Linked DNA regions of Prochlorococcus marinus CUG1416. The protein of the gene in region 2 interacts with the protein of the main gene of each other region in a pairwise test. Links are inferred from orthologs where the notes say so. Each region holds a gene or a part of one and is shown on either strand. Other genes may lie near its edges. The genes, in order: rpe and eno.

Region 1 (9,173 bases), on a different replicon or contig from region 2:
AAAAACGACTTATGTAGCGAAATTGTTTTCGAATTCCCAGAATTGCAAGGAATAATGGGTGGTAAATATCTGAAAGACGAGGGATTTAGTGATGATATTTGTTTGGCTGTGGCTGAACATTATTTACCTTCTTTTTATAAAGATGCTTTGCCCTCTTCAAAATATGGTGCAATAGTTTCTATCGCAGATAAGATTGAAACTTTAATAAGTATATTTATTTCCGGCAAGCGTCCAAGTGGATCATCTGATCCTTATGCTTTGAGAAGAAATTTAAATGGAGTTATAAAAATAATTTGGGATTATGAACTTGACTTACCTTTAGATGATTTATTTAACGAACTTATTGATTTTTGGAAAATCGCATTCCCGAATTTGAACTTCTCAAAGGAGAAGGTTTTTAATGATTTAAATGAATTTTTAGTTCAAAGAATCGTTAGTCATCTTGAAGAAATATCACTAAGTAAAGAATTAATAAAGGCCGTTTGCTCTTCTGATGAACTTTATCAAAAAAGAATATTGAATATTGTTGATCTAAAAAATAGGCTTAAATCTATTGTTGATTTTAAGGAGAAAGAAACTTTTTTTGAAATTCAAAAGGTAATTACTAGGGTAAGCAAATTAGCTAAGAGTAGTAATCTTTCAACAAACATTTTCTCAACAAGAGATTATGTAAACACAAAACTCTTTGAAAAAGAATGTGAATTGAAAGTTTTTGAATTTATTAGAGAATTAGAAAAACTTTTTTCAAAAGGTTATTGCAATTATTTGAAACTTCTTAAGTTGTTCGAGATTAATATAAATACTATTGAGGATTTGTTTGATAATGAAAAAGGTGTTCTGGTAATGTCAGAAGATATAAAAATAAGAAATAATAGACTTAACTTATTAAGCCTAATTAGAAATTATTCTCTAAAGATCGCTGACTTTACACTTTTGAACTCTTAACTTTAATACCACCCTTAATTGAATAATTTTTAAGCATTTTTTCAACTTCTTTCTCTTCTCTCACAGCACTATTAACGGGTTTGTATTTTAGTGGTGCCAATGCTTTTCCTCTTAAAATAGATCCAAGAGTAAGCATTGTAAGTTTTATTTGCTGTATGGGCTTCATTGCAACAACTTTTTTATATAAATAACTATCAAAAGTCAGCCTTTGAACGTCCATGTCATCACACATTTCTACAAAAGCTTCTCTTGCTGAGTCATTCCTGTAAAAAATATTTTGAAGAATTTCTAGGACCTTATATGTCGTTCCATATTTTTTATCCCATTTTTTTAAATAATTTTTTAAATCATTTTCTGATGGTATAGTTTCTCCACTCTTTGACGATTCAACAATTTCTTCTGCACACATTCTCCCACTTTTTGCAGCAAAATATATTCCCTCTCCAGAACTCTTAGTAACATAGCCAGCGGCATCACCTACTAAAGCCATCCTACCAACAACTCTTCGAGGTCTTGGATGTTCAGGAATAGGATGTGCTTCCACCTTGATCACCTCACCATTTACAAGTCTTTTTTTTGCTCTATTTCTCACACCTTCTTGTAGTCCTTTGATTAATAATTGATTCTTTTGCATTGTCCCTGTTCCAACAGCAACATGATCATACTTAGGGAACACCCAACCATAAAAGTCGGGAGATACATCAGTTCCTACATACATCTCAGCAAGGTCTTCATAGTAACTCATTTCTTCTTTGGGTAATTTAATTCTTTCCTGAAAGGCAATGGCTACTTTGTAATCTCCTGCATCCATGGCTTTAGCAACTCTGCTATTAGCTCCATCAGCGCCAATTAAGAGATCCACTGTAAGTTCTTTAAGCTCTCCTTTCTTATCTCCAGAAGAATAGTCAGAATATGTAAGTTTATATGGTCCTTGGTTATTAGCTCCAGTGTCAATTGAGGTAACTAATCCATTAATTAATGTAGTCCCAAGATCAGCAGCCCTATTTCTCATAAAAGCATCCATGACTTCTCTTCTGCACATTCCTATATATTCATTATCACTTTTCCCATAAACCTTATCTAAACTTATGTCTACTTCTCTATTTGATGGTGATATCATTCTCATGTGCCTTACTTTCCTATCAATGATTGATTCTGGAAGGTCAAATTCTTCTACCATGCATAGTGGGATTGCTCCCCCGCAAGGTTTTGCATTGTCTAATTTCCTCTCGAAGAGCCAAGTTTTTATTCCAGCTTTAGCAAGTATTTCTGCAGCACATGAACCACTTGGACCTCCTCCAATAACCGCTACCCTCAACATACGAAAAAAAATAATACTGTATTTAAAAGCTACATCTTTTTTGCTTATAAAAGTGCATTTCTTAAAATAATAGTTAATATCGAAATATGTTTTTCAAATTCATCTATATCTATTGGAACAAAACAAAGAAATAAATCAATTTGATATACAGCTAGCCAAAAGAACCCATTTAAATAATTCAAACTCAATATTATTAAAAAAATTTTTAATATTTGCTCCATTTCTTTTACTTCTTTTTTCTTCAGTTGCATTGAGATTTATTAGAAATATAGAAATAGACCCTATAGTTAATCTAAATTCCAAGTTTGAGAGGAATCACGGCCATAGAATTTTGGGCCATCTACCATATAACGAAATTCCTAAAGAGAAACTAGTTTTAATTGAGCCTAATATTGAAGTACACATTGATATGCGTGATTCTCTATTAAATATGAGAGAAGAAGCAAAAAAGGATGGTATATATTTAGTCTTCTTGAGTGGTTATAGATCAATAAATTTGCAAAACAATATCTTTTATTCTTTAAAATCTATTAGAAATCAAGAAGCTGCAGAAAGAGCTAGAGTTTCAGCACCTCCAGGATATTCTGAACATAGTACTGGTTTCGCAATTGATATTGGTGATGCGACTCAAAGAGGAACTGACTTTGAGAGCGAATTTGAGAATACTGATGCTTTTAGATGGTTAAAAAAGAATGCAGCTAAGTTTCACTTTAAGTTATCTTTTAACAAAAATAATAAATATATAGATTATGAACCCTGGCATTGGCGATATGAGGGCTCAATTGAAGCTTTAAAAGTTTTTGAAACTTCAAACAGAGAATTATAAATCTAATTTTATTAATTAAATTATTCAATATGATTATATTTTTCAAAGTCTTAAAGTGAAAATTGTCATAATAAGCATTCTTTGAGTTAGCCTTAATAAAGTCAATCTAAAATTTATATAAATTTCATAAATGTCATCTTCGATAAAAGAAATTAGAAATGTTGCAATTATCGCCCATGTAGATCATGGGAAGACAACTCTTGTGGATGCATTGTTATCTCAATCAGGAATATTTAGAGACAATGAAGTTATTCCTACATGTGTAATGGATTCAAATGATCTTGAAAGAGAAAGAGGAATAACAATACTCTCAAAAAATACTGCAGTTAACTATAAAGATACCAGAATTAATATTATAGATACACCTGGACATGCTGATTTTGGAGGAGAAGTCGAGAGGGTTTTAGGAATGGTTGATGGTTGTTTGCTTATTGTTGATGCAAATGAGGGGCCAATGCCACAAACAAGATTTGTTTTGAAAAAAGCATTAGAAAAAGGACTTAGGCCTATAGTTTTTGTAAATAAAATTGATAGGCCAAGAGTAGTTCCAGAAATAGCAGTTGATAAGGTCCTTGATTTGTTTTTAGAATTAGGAGCTGACGATGATCAATGTGATTTCCCTTATCTTTTTGGGAGCGGCCTATCTGGTTTCGCAAAAGAAGAGATGGAATCCAATAGTGACAATATGATGCCTCTTTTTGAAGCTATTATTAGACATGTTCCACCTCCAGTAGGTGACTCGAATAAGCCTCTTCAGCTACAAATAACTACCTTGGATTATTCTGATTTCTTAGGCAGAATTGTGATTGGAAAAATTCATAATGGAACTATAAAAAATGGACAACAAGCCAGTTTAATTAAAGAAAATGGAAAAACTATTAAAGGTAAGGTTAGTAAACTATTAGGATTCGAAGGATTACAAAGAATTGATATAAATGAAGCATTCGCAGGGGATATTGTTGCTGTTTCTGGCTTCGATGACGTCAATATTGGTGAGACCATAGCATGTCCAGATTCTCCTCATCCTCTTCCATTAATCAAGGTTGATGAACCCACCTTAAATATGACTTTTGTTGTCAATGATTCCCCATTTGCTGGAAAAGAAGGGAAGTTTGTTACTAGTAGACAATTGAAAAATAGATTAGAGAGGGAACTTTTAACAAATGTCGCCCTAAGGGTCGAAGAAACTGATTCTCCTGATAGGTTTTCAGTTTCAGGAAGAGGAGAATTACATTTAGGGATTTTGATTGAAACTATGAGAAGAGAGGGTTTTGAGTTTCAAATTTCGCAACCTCAAGTAATTTTTAGAGAAATTGATAATGTTGAATGTGAGCCTATAGAGACTTTGGTTTTAGATGTCCCTGAAGTATCTGTTGGCCCATGTATAGAGAAACTTGGATCGAGAAAGGCAGAGATGAAAAATATGCAGACAAGTTCAGATGGGAGAACTCAATTAGAATTTCTTGTGCCATCAAGAGGATTAATTGGATTCCGTGGTGAATTTGTTCGAATAACGAGGGGTGAAGGTATTATGAGTCACTCTTTTTATGAATATAAACCTAAAACAGGAGATTTTGAAACCAGGAGAAATGGAGTTCTTATTGCTTTTGAGGAAGGTGTGGCTACATTTTATGCCTTAAAGAATGCTGAAGATAGGGGAGTTTATTTTATTAAACCTGGAGTTAAAGTTTATAAGGGAATGATTATTGGAGAGAATAATCGACCACAAGATCTTGAGTTGAATATATGTAAAACTAAGCAGTTGACTAATATGAGGTCTGCAGGGGCAGAAGAACTTGATACTTTGCAGTCACCTGTTGATATTACCCTTGAAAGAGCACTCGAATATATTGGCCCAGATGAAATGCTAGAGGTGACACCTGATTCAATAAGAATGAGAAAAATAAATAAGAAGAAGAAATAATAATAATTAATTTCATGGATGAAGAAAGTACAATAGATTTTAAAGATTCACTTTTTATTGCTTTAAATCTTTTTAATAATCATGAATGGTATGAGGCTCATGATGCTTTTGAAGAAATTTGGAATTTTGTTGATGGTGACGAAAGACAAGTCATACAGGGGATTTTACAAGTAGCCGTCTCACAGTTTCACCTAAGTAAGGGTAATTTAAATGGAGCTACTATTTTGCTTGGAGAAGGTTTAGGTAGAATAAAAACTAGAACCAATATTAATTTAGGTATTGATCTTGAATCCTTCTGCAGATGTTTGGAAGATTTATTAAGGAAATTACAATATAAGGAAATTTTAAACGATAATGACAAGCCTTATTTGAAAACTCTTTGATGAATATGAGTATATCTTTCAATCTAATTAAAAGTTTGTTTTTTATTTCATTTTTCTTTCAAGAAAATAAAATAACTAATCGTTCTAAATGAAGATGAATTTAACAATTCAAAAGGTATCACTTTCAATTAAGGGAAGGTTAATAGTAAATGATGTATCCATAACTGTAAATCCAGGAGAAGTTGTAGGTTTGATGGGACCGAACGGTGCAGGGAAAACTACCACTTTTAATCTTGCGGTTGGGAATATAAAACCTGATAAAGGTGAGGTTTTAATGAATGGTGAGAATATAACTAATCTTTCACTACCAATTAGATCAAGACTTGGTTTGGGTTATTTAACTCAGGAGTCGAGTATATTTAGAGATCTCACTGTTAAAGAGAATATAGATTTAGCTTTGCAGAATTCAACTTCTAGTCGAGCGGTAATTAGAAATAGAAGAGAACAACTAATTAATGAATTTAATTTGAATAATTTTGTAGACAATTATGGTTATCAACTTTCAGGAGGAGAGAGAAGGAGATGTGAGATAGCGAGAGCTTTAACAGTAGGTAGAAAAGGGCCTAAATATTTATTATTAGACGAACCTTTCGCTGGTATCGATCCTCTAGCGGTTACTGATTTAAAGAAACTAATTCTTAAATTAAGTAGTGACGGGGTAGGGATTCTTATTACAGACCATAATGTGAGGGAAACCCTTTTAATTACCAACAAGTCATATGTATTAAGTGAAGGACAAATTTTAGCTTACGGATCATCAAGTGAATTAGCAGATAATCCAATAGTGAAGAAGTATTATCTTGGAGATAATTTCAAACTTTGAAATCCTTTTGCAAATTAAATTAAAACTTAATTATTAAAGATTTACTCATATAAGAATGATTTAAATTATTATTTGGTTGATATTGACTATTAAAACTGAATTAATTTATAGAAATGATACTAGATAATCTTTTTAAAAATTTAATATATGACCCTGTTTCGGTATTAGGCATTTTAGTTTTTTATATATTATTAGTTAATTTACCAATATCTTTAGTTGCATTTTTCAAAAAAGAGTCTTCTTCTATTGTAAGACTACTTACCATTCTGGTTAATTTATTCATAACATTACAATTACTTTTTAGGTGGTCAATTTCTGGACACTTTCCTATTAGCAATTTGTATGAATCTCTTTATTTCCTTACTTGGGGGATCTCAATGGGACAACTTTTGATTGAGAGGGAATATCAATCTCCAATAATCCCATCAATAGCAATACCTATTGAGTTGCTGACTGTGGCTTTTGCTTGTTTTGTTTTGCCTGACGATTTGAAATTATCATCCAACTTGGTACCAGCTTTAAGATCTAGTTGGTTAGTAATGCATGTTAGTGTCGTCATGCTTAGTTATGCAGCACTAATAATAGGTTCTTTACTTTCAGCTTCTGTTTTGTTTGTTAATAAAAATAAACCGCTTCAAATTAGAAGTAGTTCTACAGGTATAGGAGGGTTCAAAATGTCTAAAAACTATTCTTTAAATGATTTAGTTAATCCTATTGAATTTTCTCATTCAGAAGAATTAGATACATTAAGTTATCGTTCTATATTAATTGGTTTTGTTCTTTTGACTCTCGGTTTGATTTCAGGAGCAGTTTGGGCTAATGAGGCATGGGGTACTTGGTGGAGTTGGGATCCAAAAGAAACATGGGCATTTATATCATGGTTGTTTTATGCCGCTTATCTGCATATGAGAATAAGTAAAGGTTGGCAAGGTAGAAGACCAGCTTTATTGGCTTCAACCGGTTTCCTGGTGGTTTTAGTATGTTATTTAGGAGTTAATTTTTTAGGAATAGGTTTACATAGTTATGGCTGGATTTTTGGATGATTAGATAGTATTCCAGATTATTTATTGAGGTTCTGAAAGCACCTTTCCATCTTGTGCTTCTTTCGCAACTTTTCTCAAGTCATCACACCCCTCTTTTAAAGTTTGATAGGCAAACATCCCGCTGCCTGCAATAAAACAATTAGCACCGGCATCGGCACATTGTGAAATAGTCCAATTTGCTTTTATGCCCCCATCAACTTCAATGTCGACATTTAAGCTTTTTTCGATAATATAGTTTCTTATCTTTCTGATTTTATTAAGCATTGTCGGTATGTAAGCTTGTCCACCAAAGCCTGGATTAACTGTCATAACCAAAACATGATCAACCATATCCATAATGTTTTCAATCATCTCAAATGGAGTATGAGGATTTAATGCAACGGAAGGAGATCCTCCTAGGTCTCTTATTCTTCCAAGAATTCTATGTAGATGAATATTTGCTTCGGCATGAGCTATTACTACTCCTGGTTCACCATTAGCTCCTTTTGTAGCGTTTACGTAAGATTCAAGCATGGTTTCACAATTATATTGGCTCACCATTAATTGAGTTTCGAAAGGGACATTGCAATATTTCCTGCATGCAGTAATCATCTCAGGACCAAAAGTAAGATTTGGTACGAAATTTCCATCCATTACATCAAATTGAATTCTATCTACTCCAGCATCCTCTAGCTCTTTAACACATGCCCCCATATTTGCCCAATCTGCTGGTAAAACAGAAGGAATTATTTGAATTGGTCTATTAACACCAGCTAAATTTGTTTGATTTGACTCAGTCATTTAATTTTTAAAAATATTTAATAAAGATACTATATTTAGTTGTTTATTCCTAATTTCAAGTCACGGCCTGATAAAGTAACAGCTGTAAAGAGTTAAAAAAGCTTATTAGCGTAATAATTCTCATAAAAAATAAATTTTTTATGAGATTATACTTAAAACCTTTTAGAAAATCCTTAAAAAATTTTAATTGTGAATCAAACTTTAATTCAAGAAATTCTCGAAGTTGTTGAGCAAGCAGCAATTGCTTCAGCAAAACTTACAGGACTTGGTCAAAAAGATGAAGCTGATGCTGCGGCTGTCGAAGCAATGAGATTGCGAATGGGCAAAATAGAAATGAAAGGGAAAATTGTTATTGGAGAAGGCGAAAGAGATGAAGCACCTATGCTTTATATCGGTGAAGAGGTAGGAAGTGGAAGTGGACCAGGAGTTGACTTTGCAGTAGATCCTTGTGAAGGAACTAATCTATGTGCAAATAATCAAAGAGGATCTATGGCGGTTTTAGCTGCTTCTGATACCGGCGGGCTTTTTAATGCGCCTGATTTTTATATGAACAAATTAGCTGCTCCTCCTGCAGCGAAAGGGAAAGTAGATATTAGAAATTCGGCTACTGAAAACTTGAAGATACTTAGTGATTGTCTAGGTCTTTCTATTGATGAACTTACTGTCGTTGTTATGGATAGAACTAGGCATAAGGATTTAATTAAAGAGATTCGTGGGTGTGGTGCAAAAGTACAACCAATTTCTGATGGTGATGTTCAAGCTGCTATTGCATGTGGTTTTGCCGGAACTGGGACACATTGCTTGATGGGTATAGGAGCAGCTCCAGAAGGTGTAATTTCAGCAGCAGCAATGAGAGCTTTAGGAGGACACTTTCAGGGACAATTAGTATATGATCCAGCAATTGCACAAACATCTGAATGGGCTGATTACACAAAAGAAGGAAATATTAAACGTCTTAATGAAATGGGAATAACAGATATAGATAAAATATATGAGGCTAATGAACTTGCATCAGGAGAAAACGTTGTGTTCGCTGGTAGTGGAATAACTGATGGATTATTATTTGACGGAGTTAAATTTGAAAGGGATTGTGTTAGAACAAGTAGCCTTGTTATTAGTACATTGGAT
Region 2 (9,115 bases):
GGGTAACAGCAACCCTTGCTATAGAGGATATGATGCAAGAAGCAAAAAATAACTCTAGAAAAGCATTTGTTGCTGGGGCTAATCAAAAAGTAAAGGAAAGATTAGCTAAGTTTGGAGTTGAAGGCATCATTGAAACTAGAAAAGAAGCGTTAGAAACTGCACTAAATGAAATAGCCTAATAATTTATGGAAATAAATCCAATTCTGCAAAATGTATTAGCACCTCCAGTTCTTTTCTTTTTGATTGGAGCAATATCAGTACTCTTTAAATCTGATTTAGAAATTCCAGCTCCATTACCTAAACTCTTTTCCTTATATCTACTATTAGCTATTGGTTTTAAAGGAGGTATAGAGATACAGAAAAGTGGGTTTACTGATCAAGTATTGCCGACTTTAAGTGCCGCGATACTAATGTCACTAGTAATCCCTCTAATTGGATTTTTAATTCTAAGATATAAGTTTGATGTCTTTAATTCAGCAGCAATAGCAGCAGCATACGGTTCAATTAGTGCTGTTACATTTATTTCCGCAGAAAGTTTTTTAGAAAGTCAAAAAATAGCTTTTGATGGGTTTATGGTTGGCGCCTTAGCTTTAATGGAATCTCCTGCAATAATTGTTGGATTATTACTTGTGAAATTTGCAGCTCCCCAAAATAGACCAAAATCAAGAAAAATGCATCTAAGCGGAATATTACATGAATCACTTTTAAATGGATCAGTGTATTTATTGCTTTCAAGCTTAATTGTGGGATTTCTAACTGCTTCTAGTAATCCCTCAGGGATTACAAAAATGGAACCATTTACTGGACAATTATTCTATGGAGCAGAATGCTTCTTCTTGTTAGATATGGGAATAGTCGCAGCTCAAAGATTGCCGAGGTTGAAAAATGCAGGTTCATTTTTAATTGGCTTTGCAATTTTCATGCCGCTATTTAATGCATTTATTGGTGTTTTCGTTGCGAGATTTTTATCTTTAGGACCTGGCAACGCACTTTTATTTGTGGTTTTATGTGCAAGCGCCTCATATTTAGCAGTTCCTGCAGCTATGAGGATGACAGTTCCAGAAGCAAAATCAAGTTATTATATTTCAACAACACTAGGTCTAACTTTCCCATTCAATATAGTTCTTGGCATTCCAATATACATGAGTTTAGTAAATACCATTATCCCACTTTCTCCTTTATAAAAATGAAAAGATTAGACTTAATATTTAGTGAAAGAGAACTAAATGCAATCATTAAAACACTAGAAAAAGCTAATGTTCCTGGATATACAGTTATGAAACACGCCACAGGCAGGGGGCCTGAAAGAGTTGTTACAGAAGATATGGAATTTACAGGGTATGGATCCAATGCTCATGTAATTGTTTTTTGTGAGCAAGAATTAATAGATAAAATGAGAGATAACATTAGGGATGATTTAAGCTATTACGGAGGAGTCGCTTATATTTCTGAAGCAACCCCCCTCTAATATTTAGTTTTCACGAATGAATCCAATCAACTCTTATATTTTTTCTACTATTTAAATATCTATCAATTGACATTGCGGCAATACATCCATCAGAAGCTGCAACAACGGCTTGCTTAAATGGTGTATTTCTTATATCTCCAATAGCCCACACTCCATCAGAGTTTGTAGACATAAAGTCATCCACAATAACTCCTCCGTCTTCTTTTAAAGCAATTTGATCCCCTAAAAAATCAGTAATTGGCTTTGAACCACTCATATAGACAAAGACTCCATCTAAATTTAAATTAATAGGATTTTCCTCTTGCTTATTTTTTACAACAACTCCGTTCACACCCATATCATCACCCAATATTTCTAATAATCTTGTTCTACTCCAATGTTTTATATTTGAATTATCCATCAATTCCATAGCTTCTTCATTATCTGATTTAGGATCACTTGATGTAATCCAATGGACAGTAGAAGCAAACTTAGTAAGAACAGTTGCCTCTTCAATTGCCTCCTTGTTCACTCCAACCACGGCAACTTCTCTATTTTTATAAAAAGCTCCATCACATGTAGCACAATAACTTACTCCTTTACCAAGAAAATCCGCTTCTCCCTTGAATGATGCAGGCCTACCCATAGCTCCACTTGCAAGAACAAGTGCTTTAGCCTTGAAGGTTCCTTCAGGTGTATAAACCGTTTTCCATTCTCCACTAGAGTCTATCCCAAACACTTGTGCTCTTCTATAGTCTGTACCATATTGCACAGCCTGTTCTCTCATTAGAGTAAGTAATTTCTCACCACTTATATCTACAGGAACACCTGGATAATTAGCTATCTGATGAGTTATAGCTAAGGCGCCAACAGATGGATTTTTATCTAAAATTACAGTCTTTAAGTTTGAACGAGATGTATAAAGTGCGCAAGTACATCCGGCCGGACCTCCACCGATAATAACTACATCTGCCTCAATGATTTCCAATTTAATAAAACTCCTTTTAGTAGTTAATTAGATGAGTTTTTGGTTAGAAGATATCTTTAATGTTAATACCTAACCTTTATCTAGATATAACTTAAAAGAAAAAATAGAAAAAAGCATAATATAGAAACAAACTTACATAGGAAAAATAAAAAATATTTATTGTCACAATTATCTATTACGTGAAATGTTCTGTATTGATCTATTATTAGATCATATCGGGTAGATTAATTGCCATAGAAACATTATATTTTTCATGACCAACTCTGATTACCTTTTAAAAGCTGCTATTAAGAAAGTAACCGAAAAATTAAACGAGATAGTGGTTGAAAAAATTGAAGAAGCAACAAATATTGCTCAGGATGCTCCAGAAATCCTCAAAAAAGAATTTGATATTTTGAAAGAATCCATCATGGAAGAAGCCTCAAGAATGGAAAAAGCAGACAATGTTCAAGAAAATGAAACCGCCAATACTTATCAAAATTCCAAAATAAAAATAGCTTTAAATGAAATTGAAATTATTAATAACCAAATTGATCTATTTAATAAAAAAATCAATAATCAAATTAAATGAGTTATTACATTCTTCATGATCTTTTTAAAAAATTGAAGAGGGGCTTTCTTATATGGATAACCCTGATTTCGCTTTTAATAATTTTGTGGCTAGATAATCTTAGATTTACAATTTTCCAAACTAAGAGCCATAAAAAAAGTAGAATCCAAATTAAACGAGCTAAGTGGTTTACTAATCAATTAATTAACCTTGGTTCAGCATTTATTAAAATTGGACAATTATTATCTGCAAGACCTGATTTAATTCCTAATACCTGGATACAGGAATTATCTAAATTGCAGGATCAAGTTCCTAATTTTTCATTTAAGCAAGTTGAAGAAACTATCCTAGAAGAACTAGGTTCAAAGTTTAATGAAATAGATCAAATAATATGCGATCCGGTTGGATCAGCATCACTAGCTCAGGTTCATAGGGGGACTTTAAAAGATGGTAAGGAAGTAGTATTTAAAGTTCAAAGACCCAATTTAAAAGAATTATTTATTATTGATTTGGGCATAATGCAGCAAATAGCAGGATTGTTGCAGAAAAATAAAAATTGGAGTCGCGGAAGAAACTGGGTTGCGATTGCGAAAGAATGCAGGAAAGTTCTTATGAAGGAACTTGATTTTAATTGTGAAGCACAATATGCAGCAAGATTTAGACAGCAATTTCTTGATGATGAAAATGTTGAAGTTCCTGAAGTAATTTGGGATATGAGTAGTGAAAAAGTGCTTTGTTTAAGTTATCTAGAAGGAACAAAAATAAGCGATTTAGAAAAATTACAATCCCAAGAAATTAATTTATCAAAAATTGCAGAAGTAGGTGCCATCAGCTACCTGAAACAATTAGTGAATTACGGTTTTTTTCATGCAGATCCTCATCCAGGTAATCTAGCAGTTTCAAATAAAGGTAAATTAATTTTTTATGATTTTGGAATGATGGGCAATATCTCAAATAACCTTCAAACAAGGCTAGGGGGAATGGTTCAGGCTGCCGCTTTAAGAGACGCCTCATCACTTGTAAGTCAATTACAACAAGCTGGTCTAATTTCAAAAGATATTGATATAGGACCAGTCAGAAGATTAGTCAGATTAATGCTTAAAGAAGCCTTAACTCCACCATTTAGTCCAAATATAATTGAGAAATTATCTGGCGATTTATACGAACTTGTTTATGAAACCCCATTTCAACTTCCAGTGGATTTAATATTTGTAATGAGAGCTTTATCAACTTTTGAAGGAGTTGGCAGAATGCTTGACCCAGGGTTTAATCTTGTATCAGTGACTAAGCCTTATTTAATAGAACTTATGACTTCTAATAATCAAACTCCTAATGATTTAATCAACCAATTTGGAAGGCAAGTAGGTGAACTAGGATCCAAAGCTGTAGGAATTCCCAAAAGAATAGATGAAAGTTTAGAAAGATTAGAGCAGGGCGATTTACAATTACAAATAAGGATGGGAGAGTCTGATAGACAATTTAAAAAAATGTTTACTGCTCAAAAAACATTAGGCCATTCAATTCTTATTGGAAGCTTATCCATTGCATCTGCTTTACTTGTAACCAATAAACAAAATAATTTTGCATTGTTGCCATTATTTTTTGCACTACCCATAAGTATTGATTGGATAAAATGCCAATTAAGTATGAGTAAAGGCTCACGTTTAGAAAAACTTAAGCGCTAGAGAAACTATATATTTTTAGGACCCAAACCTAAAGCTCCAGCAAATCTTGCTTGACTTCCCAGTTCCTCTTCAATTTTCAAAAGCCTATTATATTTTGCAATTCTTTCACTTCTACTCAAAGAGCCGGTCTTGATCTGACCAGATCTTGTGGCGACAGATAAGTCAGCAATTGTTGTATCTTCCGTCTCACCACTTCTATGACTTATAACACTTGTAAAACCGGAAGTCTTAGCTAACTCAATAGCTTCTAATGTTTCAGTTAATGTTCCAATTTGATTCACTTTTATTAGGATTGAATTAGCAGATTTTTCCATAATCCCTTTCCTTAACCTTTCTGTATTAGTAACGAATAAATCATCGCCTACAAGTTGAACTTTATTTCCCAGTTCTTTATTTAATTCTGACCAACCCTCCCAATCATCTTCTGCTAAACCGTCCTCTATTGAAACTATTGGATAATTAGAAACTAATCTTGAAAGATATGAAATCATTTCAGAACTATTTAAATTTTTTCCTTCATATTTATAAATGCCATTGTTATAAAATTCAGTACTGGCAGCATCTAAAGCTAAAGAAACTTGCTCACCAGGAATAAATCCAGCTTTTTGAATTGCTTCTAACAGTAAGTCACCTGCCTCTTCACTCGATGATAAATCAGGTGCAAATCCACCCTCATCGCCTACAGCGGTAGATAGACCTTTTTTATCCAGTAATGATTTTAATGAGTGAAAAATTTCAGTACCCATTCTTAGTGATTCACTGAAATTCTGAACTCCATGTGGGACAAGCATAAATTCCTGAAAATCAAGTCTATTTGGCGCATGAGCACCGCCATTTATTACATTCATCAATGGTACGGGAAGAAGATTAGATAATGGATCTCCAAGATATCTATAAAGGGGGATGTCTAAAGCATTTGCTGACGCTCTGGCAGTTGCAAGACTTACTGCAAGGATTGAATTAGCTCCAAGGTTGGACTTATTAGGAGTTCCATCAATTTCAATCATTAACTTATCTACCGCCGTTTGATCTAAAGCTGACAAGCCACATAAAGCCGGCGATATTGTTTCATGAATTTTATTAACAGCATTTAATACACCTTTACCCATATAATTTGAACCGCCATCTCTTAATTCATGTGCCTCATGAGCACCAGTACTGGCTCCGCTAGGAACAATTGCTATACCCCTTGCACCACATTCCAAAAAGACTTCTGCCTCGACAGTCGGATTGCCTCTTGAATCAAGGACTTGCCTTGCTTCAATAGTGTCAATAAGAAAATCAATAGTTTCTTTCACAATTTAATTATTACTATTTAAATCCTATTAATAGCTGAACTATTTGGCTAATATCTGAAATATAAATGTTTATCCAAATATAATTTTTGGTTTCAGAACAACTTAGATAAAAATAAGATTTTTGTTAATGCCTAACCCTACACAATGGCTTTCATAAGCATATTTTTAAATTTCATCTTACAATTTGAAAATTATTGGATGATTATTAATGCAGATCCTATTTAGAATATTAAATAATAATCAACTATAGTTTTATAGTTTATGAGAGAAACCCTTACATCAAGTCCTGAACTTTTTAGCGATATAAGTTGGAATCTTCTTCTATTAGGCGAAGAAACAGCAAAAAAATGGGACCATAGCGAATTTAATATTGAACACATAATTCATACATTGTTTTCATCAAGTGAATTTTTTGCTTTCATTGAAAAATTATCAATAGACCAAGATACAGTTTTAGATATAACAGAAGAATTTTTAGAAGAGAGCCCAACAAATGAGTCAGAAATTTTTACTATCGGGGAAGATTTAGAAATTCTTTTAGATAATGCAAATCAGATTAAAATTCAATGGGGATCAAGATTAATAGAAATCCCACATTTACTCATTGCTCTTGGAAGAGATTTAAGAATTGGTAATTATGTTTTTCAAGAAGGCAATCTTTCAATTGAAAAATTAGAGGAAGAATTAAAGTTTTTTCCAAATATTAATCAATCGAAAAATTCTGTTGATTATAAGAATGTAATTGAGATAAATAATCAATCTAATTTCGAATCAAATAAAGAAACTGAAGTCAAAGAAGAAAAATCAGAAAAAGCTATAGTTCCATTATCAAAAAGTGAACTTCAAAGCGAAACCAAAAAACAAGTTGACAAAGATGAAAATGCCCTTTCACTTTATGGAAAGGATTTAACAGAATCAGCTAAAAAAGGTTTACTAGATCCTGTTATTGGAAGAGAAAATGAGATCAACAATTTAATGAGGGTACTATGCAGAAGAAACAAAAATAATCCAATACTTATCGGTAATCCTGGAGTGGGTAAAACCTCAATTGCGAAACTACTTGCACAATTAATCTTAGAAAAAAAAGTACCGGATTCTCTAAAAGACTTTAAGATTATTTCACTTGACTTAGGAGCATTAGTTTCTGGGACAAAATTTAGAGGCCAACTAGAGGAACGACTAAGTTTAATACTGCAGGAATTAAACGATCCAAGCCAAGGAATGATTTTATTTATTGATGAAATCCACTCAATATTGAGTTCTGACAGATCTACTGCCGATATTAGTAATATCTTAAAACCTTTACTAGCAGAAGGAGAACTTAGATGTATTGGTACAACAACACCTGAAAAATTTCGTGAAACTATTGAAAAAGATCAGGCATTGAATAATTGCTTTCAAAAGATAGTTGTTAATGAACCTTCAGTAGAATTGAGCGCAAAAATACTGCAAGGCATCAAAAAGAAATATGAATTACATCATGGCATAAGTATTTCTGAAGACGCTGTGAATTATTCTGCAAAATTAGCCGACAGATATATTAGCGATAAATGTCTCCCTGATAAAGCAATAGATTTAATTGATGAAGCAGCTGCACAATTAAAAATCGAGTCTAATAACAAGCCTCAAATTATTCTCCAACAAGAAAACAAAATTCATACTATTGATGAAAAACTGAATAATTTGATAGATGGAAATATCGAAGAGAAAGAAAAACTATTAAATATGAGTCAACAAGCAGAGGCAAAATTGAATGTTCTTTTCGATAATTGGAATAATTTACGCGAAGAAATGGTGAAATTATCTATTTTAATGAAAGCAGAAGATAAGCTAACAAAAAAAATTAAAGACAACTCTAATTATGAGATTGTAAATGATTTTGATTTTTTAGAAAGGCTTGAAGAAGAGTTAAGTGAAATAGAGAATGAAATACAAAAAGTTAAAGGAAACTTTAAAAAAATAAAGAAAAATAGAAATTTCCCGTTCAAATATCAAGTTGAACCTGATGACATTGCTGATGTTATCTCAAAAATCACAGGTATTCCAATTTCTAAAGTAGTTTCAAATGAACGAAAGAAGTTAGTTAATTTAGAAAAAGAATTAAGTGAAAAAGTTATTGGCCAAGAAAAAGCTATAGAAGCTGTTTCTTCTGCAATTAGAAGGGCTCGCGTTGGCATGAAAAGTCCCAAAAGACCTGTTGGTTCTTTTTTATTTATGGGTCCTACAGGTGTTGGTAAAACGGAATTAGCAAAATCTCTTGCATCAGCATTATTTGATGAAGAAGGAGCACTTTTAAGATTAGATATGAGTGAATATATGGAGAAAAATGCAGTAGCAAGACTTTTGGGAGCTCCTCCAGGTTATGTTGGTTATGAAGAGGGAGGGCAATTAACTGAAGCCGTAAGACGCAAACCCTATTCAGTAATACTTCTTGATGAGATAGAAAAAGCACATACAGAAGTTTTTAATATCCTTTTACAAGTCTTAGATGAAGGAAGATTAACGGACTCTCAAGGTAGAACCGTGGACTTCAAAAATACCGTAATCATTATGACAAGTAACCTAGCTGGGAAAGTTATACTGGAGTATTCAAAAAAGATTTCTAAAAATGCAGAAAAGTTAGTAAAAGATCAACAAACTCTAGACAATTCGATTCGCAATACATTGTCTTCAATTTTTAGACCTGAATTTTTGAATAGGATTGATGAAGTAGTAAAGTTTGATCCATTATCTATTGATGAACTTCAAAAAATAATTATTATTCAAACAGAAGATTTAAAAAACCTACTTCTTGAACAGAGAATAAATATCACAATAGACAAAAAAGTTATCCAAAAAATCGCAAACGATTCCTACGAACCTGAATATGGTGCTAGACCACTTAGCAGGGAACTTAGAAGACAGATAGAAAATCCCTTAGCTGCAAAACTGTTAGAAGATAACTTTAAAAACAAAAAGAATATCATAATTAAACTTAACCCTGCCAAAAAGGATGAGATTGTTTTCAGCCCTAGCTGAGGAGTAAATCAATAAGTTAAAATAAAAATTAAAGCGTAAAGCTTAATTCTAAAAAATATTGTGACAATTCCTACTACTAATCAAGAACCTCTTAAAAAAGAGTCCCCTCAATTGGAAGAGCCTAAAAAA

Evidence for each region.
Region 1: the proteins of eno (region 2) and rpe interact in binary tests that used the Escherichia coli proteins (3 or more experiments, as listed by UniProt). The link is inferred for Prochlorococcus marinus CUG1416 from one-to-one orthologs.

What each region holds. Positions count from the first base shown.
Region 1 is NZ_JAAORM010000002.1:459,240-468,412, forward strand. What follows is about bases 6,167-9,132. They hold rpe (ribulose-phosphate 3-epimerase), read right to left. Parts: upstream 8,046-9,132; coding sequence 7,287-8,045; downstream 6,167-7,286. Other genes in these bases: lptB (LPS export ABC transporter ATP-binding protein), read left to right, coding at 6,167-6,222; ccsB (c-type cytochrome biogenesis protein CcsB), read left to right, coding at 6,336-7,265; glpX (class II fructose-bisphosphatase), read left to right, coding at 8,235-9,132. Outside these bases: glyS (glycine--tRNA ligase subunit beta), read left to right, coding at 1-945; chlP (geranylgeranyl reductase), read right to left, coding at 926-2,266; HA146_RS03915 (M15 family metallopeptidase), read left to right, coding at 2,379-3,092; translational GTPase TypA, read left to right, coding at 3,223-5,016; HA146_RS03925 (DUF309 domain-containing protein), read left to right, coding at 5,031-5,399; more of lptB, read left to right, coding at 5,494-6,166; more of glpX, read left to right, coding at 9,133-9,173. UniProt on the Escherichia coli protein: Catalyzes the reversible epimerization of D-ribulose 5-phosphate to D-xylulose 5-phosphate.
Region 2 is NZ_JAAORM010000001.1:203,579-212,693, reverse strand. Bases 3,823-6,730 are described here. They hold eno (phosphopyruvate hydratase), read right to left. Parts: upstream 5,969-6,730; coding sequence 4,676-5,968; downstream 3,823-4,675. Other genes in these bases: HA146_RS01115 (ATP-dependent Clp protease ATP-binding subunit), read left to right, coding at 6,230-6,730; HA146_RS01125 (ABC1 kinase family protein), read left to right, coding at 3,823-4,670. In the rest of the region: HA146_RS01150 (SulP family inorganic anion transporter), read left to right, coding at 1-179; HA146_RS01145 (sodium-dependent bicarbonate transport family permease), read left to right, coding at 186-1,184; HA146_RS01140 (P-II family nitrogen regulator), read left to right, coding at 1,187-1,468; HA146_RS01135 (NAD(P)/FAD-dependent oxidoreductase), read right to left, coding at 1,479-2,435; HA146_RS01130 (hypothetical protein), read left to right, coding at 2,689-3,006; more of HA146_RS01125, read left to right, coding at 3,003-3,822; more of HA146_RS01115, read left to right, coding at 6,731-8,986; preprotein translocase subunit SecE, read left to right, coding at 9,047-9,115. UniProt on the Escherichia coli protein: Catalyzes the reversible conversion of 2-phosphoglycerate (2-PG) into phosphoenolpyruvate (PEP). It is essential for the degradation of carbohydrates via glycolysis.